DNA from 2 places in the Pseudomonas sp. DG56-2 genome. Region 1 is predicted to be linked to the other one. Evidence: riboswitches for the same ligand, from Rfam matches in the RefSeq annotation. Region 1 holds a riboswitch; the other holds the start of a gene.
What was found. Region 1 has a riboswitch for thiamine pyrophosphate ahead of thiC (phosphomethylpyrimidine synthase ThiC). Riboswitches for the same ligand answer to the same signal wherever they lie in the genome.

Region 1 (3,418 bases):
GCGATCTTGTAGGTGATGATCCCGGTCTTGACGTCATCCTTGTTCGGCAGGCCCAGGTGTTCCTTTGGCGTCACGTAGCAGAGCATGGCGCACCCGAACCAACCAATCATCGCCGCGCCGATACCGGAGGTGATGTGGTCGTAACCCGGGGCGATGTCGGTGGTCAGCGGGCCGAGGGTGTAGAACGGTGCTTCGTCGCAGCATTCGAGCTGCTTGTCCATGTTCTCCTTGATCAACTGCATGGGGACATGCCCCGGGCCTTCGATCATGCACTGCACATCATGCTTCCAAGCAATCTTGGTCAACTCGCCAAGTGTCTCCAGCTCGCCGAACTGCGCCTCGTCGTTGGCATCGGCAATCGAACCCGGACGCAGGCCATCACCCAGCGAGAAGCTGACGTCGTAGGCCTTCATGATTTCGCAGATTTCGTCGAAATGGGTATAGAGGAAGTTCTCCTGGTGATGCGCCAGGCACCACTTGGCCATGATCGAGCCGCCACGACTGACGATGCCGGTTACGCGTTTGGCGGTCAGCGGCACATAGCGCAGCAGCACACCGGCGTGAATGGTGAAGTAGTCGACGCCCTGCTCGGCCTGCTCGATCAAGGTATCGCGGAACAATTCCCAGGTCAGGTCTTCGGCCACGCCATTGACCTTCTCCAGCGCTTGGTAGATCGGCACGGTACCGATTGGCACAGGCGAGTTGCGGATGATCCATTCGCGCGTTTCATGAATGTGCTTGCCGGTGGACAAGTCCATGACCGTGTCCGAGCCCCAGCGAATACCCCAGGTCAACTTGGCCACTTCTTCTTCGATGGAAGAACCCAGGGCGCTGTTGCCGATGTTGCCGTTGATCTTCACCAGGAAGTTGCGGCCGATGATCATCGGTTCCAGCTCAACGTGGTTGATGTTGGCCGGAATGATCGCGCGGCCACGCGCGATCTCTTCACGGACAAATTCGGCGGTGATTTCCTTGGGGATACTGGCACCGAAGCTATGGCCTGGGTGCTGCTGCTCGAGCAGGCCGGCAGCGCGAGCTTCCTGCAGCTTCATGTTCTCGCGGATGGCGACGTATTCCATCTCGGCGGTAATGATGCCCTGGCGGGCATAGTGCATCTGGCTGACGTTGGCGCCGGCCTTGGCCCGACGCGGATTGCGTACATGGGCAAAGCGCAGCTTGGTCAGCTCGGCATCGGCCAGGCGCTGCTGGCCAAAGTTGGATGACAGCCCTTGCAGGCGCTCAGTGTCACCACGGGCGTCGATCCAGGCCGAACGCACGTCGCCCAGGCCTTTGCGCACATCGATAATGACATTGGGGTCGGTGTAGGGACCGGAAGTGTCGTAGACCAGCACCGGAGCGTTGGCTTCACCGCCGAAGTCAGTTGGCGTGTCGTCCAGGCTGATTTCACGCATAGGCACCTGGATGTCTGGGCGTGAGCCTTCGACATAGATTTTGCGCGAACGGGTGAATGGCTGTACGGACTGCTGATCGACCTGGGCCGATTCACTCAGATTGATAATGTTTTTTTCTTGTTTGCTCATCACAGGCTCTCCAGACAGCTTCCTAGCGGTGGAATGTCGGGAGAAGAACCTGAAAAAGCACGGACGCACCTTGGACCGGTGCTGTGCCATGTACGAAGATGTCTGCAGCTACTTACTCGGCTGGCTCGACATTCCCGGACCTGACACAAGAGACTCGCCGGGAAAGCGAGAAATCTTGTTCCCTACGCAGGCGCTAACCTGATCAGGTTCAACGGGATCCGGATTATCCGATCTCAGCCTCAACGCAAGGCACCCCGACAAGAACGGCCCCAGTCTAGTCTGCTCTTGCCTGCAAAGCCAACTGTACAAGCGCACTGACGATAAATGGCGCAATTGGCGGATTGTTGCAAAGTGCCTGCGCATCTACACTCACCGGTTCAGAAACACTCAATTGTTCAAGGATCGCCCTATGCTGCGCAAACTTTCACTGGCCCTTGCCGTGTCTTGTGCTACCAACGGAATGGCCTGGGCAGCAGACCCGCCCCTGTCAGCGAAAACCGATCTGGTCAGCGTCTACCAGGAAGCTGTGGATAACAACGCCGATCTGGCTGCGGCCCGCGCCAACTATGGTGCGCAAAAGGAAGTGGTACCTCAGGCCCGGGCCGGCCTGCTGCCAAACCTTTCGGCCGGTGCCGAAATGTTGAACACCCGCACCAAGATCGATGATCCGTCGATTACCTCGAGTCGCAGTGGCAACTCCTGGTCCGCGACCCTGGCCCAGCCGATTTTCCGCGCCGATCGCTGGTTCCAGTTGCAAGCTGCAGAAGCGATCAATGAGCAATCAGCGCTGGAGCTTTCAGCCACTGAACAGAACCTGATCCTGCAAACTGCCGATAATTATTTCTCGGTTCTGCGTGCCCAGGACAACCTGGCGTCGACCAAGGCTGAAGAAGCTGCCTTCAAACGCCAGCTGGACCAGTCCAACGAGCGCTTCGATGTGGGCCTCTCGGACAAGACCGACGTGCTTCAGTCCCAGGCCAGCTATGACACCGCCCGCGCCAACCGGATCGTGGCACAGCGCCAGGTTGACGATGCGTTTGAGGCGTTGATTACCCTGACCAATCGCGACTACACCTCTATTCAAGGCATCCGCCACACGCTGCCAGTACAGGTCCCGGTGCCAAATGACGCCAAGGCTTGGGTCGAGACTGCCGGCAAACAGAACCTCAACCTGTTGGCGAACAACTACGCCGTCAGCGCCGCCGAAGAAACCCTGCGCCAGCGCAAGGCCGGCCACGCGCCAACCGTCGATGCCGTTGCCCAGTACCAGAAAGGTGACAACGACAACCTCGGTTTCACCAACCCGAACCTTACCAGGCAGAATTACCGGGGTGATGTGGAACAGACCACTATCGGCCTGCAGTTGAATATCCCGATCTACAGCGGCGGCCTGACCAGCTCACAGGTGCGCGAGGCCTATCAGCGCCTGAACCAGAGCGAGCAACAGCGTGAAAGCCTGCGTCGCCAGGTGGTGGAGAACACCCGCAACCTGCACCGCGCAGTGAACACCGACGTCGAGCAGGTTCAGGCGCGCAAGCAATCGATCATCTCCAACCAGAGCGCCCTAGAAGCGACCGAGATCGGTTATCAGGTCGGTACACGCAACATCGTCGATGTGCTCGATGCCCAGCGCCAGCTGTACACCTCGGTGCGCGACTACAACAACACCCGCTACGATTACATCCTCGACAATCTGCGCCTCAAGCAGGCTGCCGGAACCTTGAGCCCACAAGACCTGACGGATCTGAGCCGCTACCTGAAACCGGACTACAACCCGGACAAGGACTTCCTGCCACCAGACCTGGCTGCTGCTGCACAGGCCAACTTCAACGCCCGGCCTTGAACAAGCATCGCAGGGCAAGCCCGCTCCCACAGGC
Region 2 (3,418 bases), 2.2 Mb from region 1:
ATTATTCAGCATTTAGGCCCATCTGCCAGAAGTCTGCTTCCAGGCGCGAGGCTTGGGCGAATACTTTGACCAGGTCCTCGAAGCGTCGTTCTGTCATTGTTCTTGAGGCAAGGTCGTCCAGGTGGGCGCGCGCTGCGCTGGCGACATGTTGGTATCCCGCGCCAGCATATTCGCCAATCCAGTCCCGGTAAGGGTGATCGGTCAGGGCTTCGATACCCTCGGGTGTCAGGTTGCGGCCTATTTCGGCATAGCCGATGACGCACGGTGCCAACGCCACGTGCAGGTCAAGCAGGTCTCCGGCGGCACCACAGTCCAGCACGAAGCGGGTGTAGGCGACGGTCGCTTGATGCTCGGGTGTAGCCGCCAGGTTTTCGGGGGAGAGTCCCCAACGCTCGCATAAACGTACATGCAGCTCGGTTTCATCAAGGATCGCGGCCAGCCCCGCCTGCGCCGCGCGTATGTCGCTCAGGGTACGGCTTTTGTAGGCTGCGAGCGCCCACGAGCGGGCAAACTGGATCAGGAACAGATAGTCCTGCACCAGGTATTTGCGAAACGCTGGCTGCGCCAGGGTGCCGGCACCCATCTGGCGAACGAAGTCGTGGTCTACGTAGCTGTTCCAGTCAGCCGCGGCTGCCTGTTTCAGGCGGTCGAAGATATCCATGGTTTATCCCTTGAGGTCGTAGGCGGCGTCGAAGAATGCGTGCTCCAGGGCAACGGCGCGCAGGAAGAAGTCGGTGCTGATCTGCGCTTGAGCAGGGCCGACACGGTCCAGTTCGGCGCGCAGGAAGGCGACGAAGCTCTGGAAGTCGGGGTTGTCATGCAAGGTTATCCATTCGGCATGTTCGAAGCGCGGCGGCAGTTGCTTGGGCGCGCGCAATGCCCAGTCCAGATACAGGCCTTCCGCAACGTTGAGCACGGCCAGGGCGGCGGCATAGGAGCGAGTCGCTGCCGCTTCGCGCATGATCGCCTTGAAACCTGCGGTGGGCACTGCGTCGGGTGCTTGCTGGCGCTGCGTTGGCGTCACCCCGAGGGCCTCGAACGCGCGCAGGAAGTAGGTGTTCTCTTCGCCGCTAATTACGCCGGTGAAACGTCCCAGGCGAATGCGCGCCTCGAAGGTATCGGCACTGGCAATGGCGGCGCCGAGCAAGGTCAGGAAAGCATCGATGAAGCGGTGATCCTGGATCAGGTAGTTGATCAGCACCGCATCGTCGAGGGTGCCGTCGAGCAGTTCGTTGACGAAGCGGTGCTCGACAGATTGCGTCCAGCTCGGCTCGCTCTGGCGGCGAAGGGTGTCGGTGAAGCGTTCGGTCATGGTACTGGCCTCAAAGATGGCGACAGTGAGACCGGCAGAGAGGCAGGTTGGCAATCCCCCATCCCTTCGCCGGCATTATCCGGATCAGGTTCGAAGGGTCACCGCGCTGCAGGTGCCAGCGGTTTCTCAGCCTGTTGCCAGGCTCCCCTTGGTGGCCGAATCTATACAGCAAGCAGCCAGGATTGTCACGTTTGTCACTAATGAATGCTGGAGGCCAATTCGAAGATCGGCATGTACATCAGAATAACGATCAGGCCGATCAACAAGCCGATGAAGGTCATCAGCAAGGGCTCGAACAGACGGACGAACCATTCGACCCAACGGCTGATTTCTTCATCGTAGAAATCGGCGCTGCGTTCCATCATCTGCCCTAGGTTGCCTGATTGTTCGCCGGCTCTGAGCAAGCGTAGGGATACCGGCGTGACCAGTTGCCCGGCTTCGAGCGCAGCTGACAACGACAGGCCTTCACGTACCCTTTCACACGCAAGTTCCAGCCGCTGTTTGGCGGCAAGGCCAAGCAGGCCGCGGGCCATTTCCATGGCGGTGAGTATGGGGATGCCGCCTTGCAAGAGGATTCCCAGGGAACGGTAGAAACGCGCCAGCTCGTACATCACCAGGCGTCGGTGCAGGGCCGGCAGGCGTTCGAGCTGGCGATTGAGCCAACTTCGTACCCGTGGATCCCGACGCAGCATCAGCAGGCTGGCGATCACACCCACAACACCCAGACCCAAAGGCGCCTGCTGGGCATGCAGGAACATTCCGGCCTGCATCAGCCACCGTGACAGCCAGGGCAGTTCAGTGCCCAGGCCCTCGAACACCAGACTGAAACGCGGCACCACATAGCCCATCAGAAACAGCACCACGCCACCGCCGACGATCAACAGCAACAAGGGATAGATCGAGGCGCTGACGATTTTCTGCCGCACCTCGTCCATGCGCTGGCGGTAGGCAACGTAACGCCCCAGGGCATCGCCAAGGGCCCCGGTTTTCTCGCTGGATTGCACCAGGGCGATATACAGCGGGGGAAACACACTGGGCAACTGCCCCAACGCCTGGGAAAAGGATTTGCCTTCATACAGCAGGCGTACCAATTCCCCGAGCGTCTTGCGCGCCTGGGGTGCCGATTCTTTTTCGGCCAGGCTTTCCAGGGCATCAATCAACGGCAGGCCAGCGTTGAGCAGGGTGGTCAGCTCCTGGCTGAACAACACCAGGTCGAAGGTTTCCTTGCGACGCCAGCGCATTTTGCCAAAGCGCTCACAGTTGCGCACGCTGACCACCCGCAGGCCTTGTTGCTCAGCCTGCAAACGAGCTTGTCCAGCGTCCTGGGCATCGAGCGTAAGCAGGATCACCCCGGACTTTCCCAATGCCTTGAGCTCGTAGCGCATGTGTCGCTCCTCCGCTTACTGCCAGCTGGTGACTTCGGCGTTTTCACCCTCGCCGCCGGGCTGTCCGTCCTTGCCCATCGAGAGCAGGTCGTACTCACCGTTCTCACCGGGTTGGCGATAGATGTAGTTGCGGCCCCACGGGTCCTGGGGGACTTTTTTCTGCAGGTAGGGGCCTGACCAGCGTGTCTCGTCGCTGGGGGCAGCGACCAGCGCCTGCAGGCCTTGCTCGGAATTGGGGTAATGCCCCACTTCCAGTCGATAGAGATCCAGCGCTTTGCTCAGGCCTTCGATCTGCGCCCGTGCCACCTTGGCCTCAGAACGCCCCAATTGACTGAAGTACTTGGGTGCAACTATGCCCGCGAGCAGCCCCAGTACCACCAATACCACCAGCAGTTCGAGCAGGGTGAATCCCTGTTGCGAGTACTTTTTTTTGTTCATGACAAGGCCCTCCATCGTGCGCCTGCAAGGCCTCATGCAATTGCCGTGCGCGTCTGCTGCAAGCCTTTGCGCTGCGCGGCCGGCAAGGCGGCACAGTGCTTGCGTCAGTAGCCTTGCGCCTCGGCAATCGGGGCATATGCCCCACTTTTCGGGGCCGCAACGGGGAGGGCGGGACCATGTACTGGTTATCTGCAGGAATCTTTGTCTGGCTGACCTGGGTGCTCCCGGTACAAGCCGATATGTACATCTCTATCAAGGCTGACGGCAGCTATGTGCTGTCCAA

Region 2: it holds a riboswitch for thiamine pyrophosphate, as region 1 does, so the genes downstream of both, D3Z90_RS14155 (TenA family protein) here and thiC (phosphomethylpyrimidine synthase ThiC) in region 1, are expected to answer to the same signal.

What each region holds. Positions count from the first base shown of each region.
Region 1 is NZ_CP032311.1:5,308,409-5,311,826, forward strand. It holds gene thiC (phosphomethylpyrimidine synthase ThiC) at 1-1,541, opposite strand, end outside; TPP riboswitch at 1,704-1,808, opposite strand; gene D3Z90_RS24395 (TolC family outer membrane protein) at 1,951-3,384, shown strand.
Region 2 is NZ_CP032311.1:3,157,079-3,160,496, reverse strand. It holds gene D3Z90_RS14160 (TenA family protein) at 2-661, opposite strand; gene D3Z90_RS14155 (TenA family protein) at 665-1,312, opposite strand; TPP riboswitch at 1,357-1,471, opposite strand; gene D3Z90_RS14150 (type II secretion system F family protein) at 1,510-2,697, opposite strand; gene gspG (type II secretion system major pseudopilin GspG) at 2,713-3,135, opposite strand; gene D3Z90_RS14140 (lytic transglycosylase domain-containing protein) at 3,312-3,418, shown strand, end outside.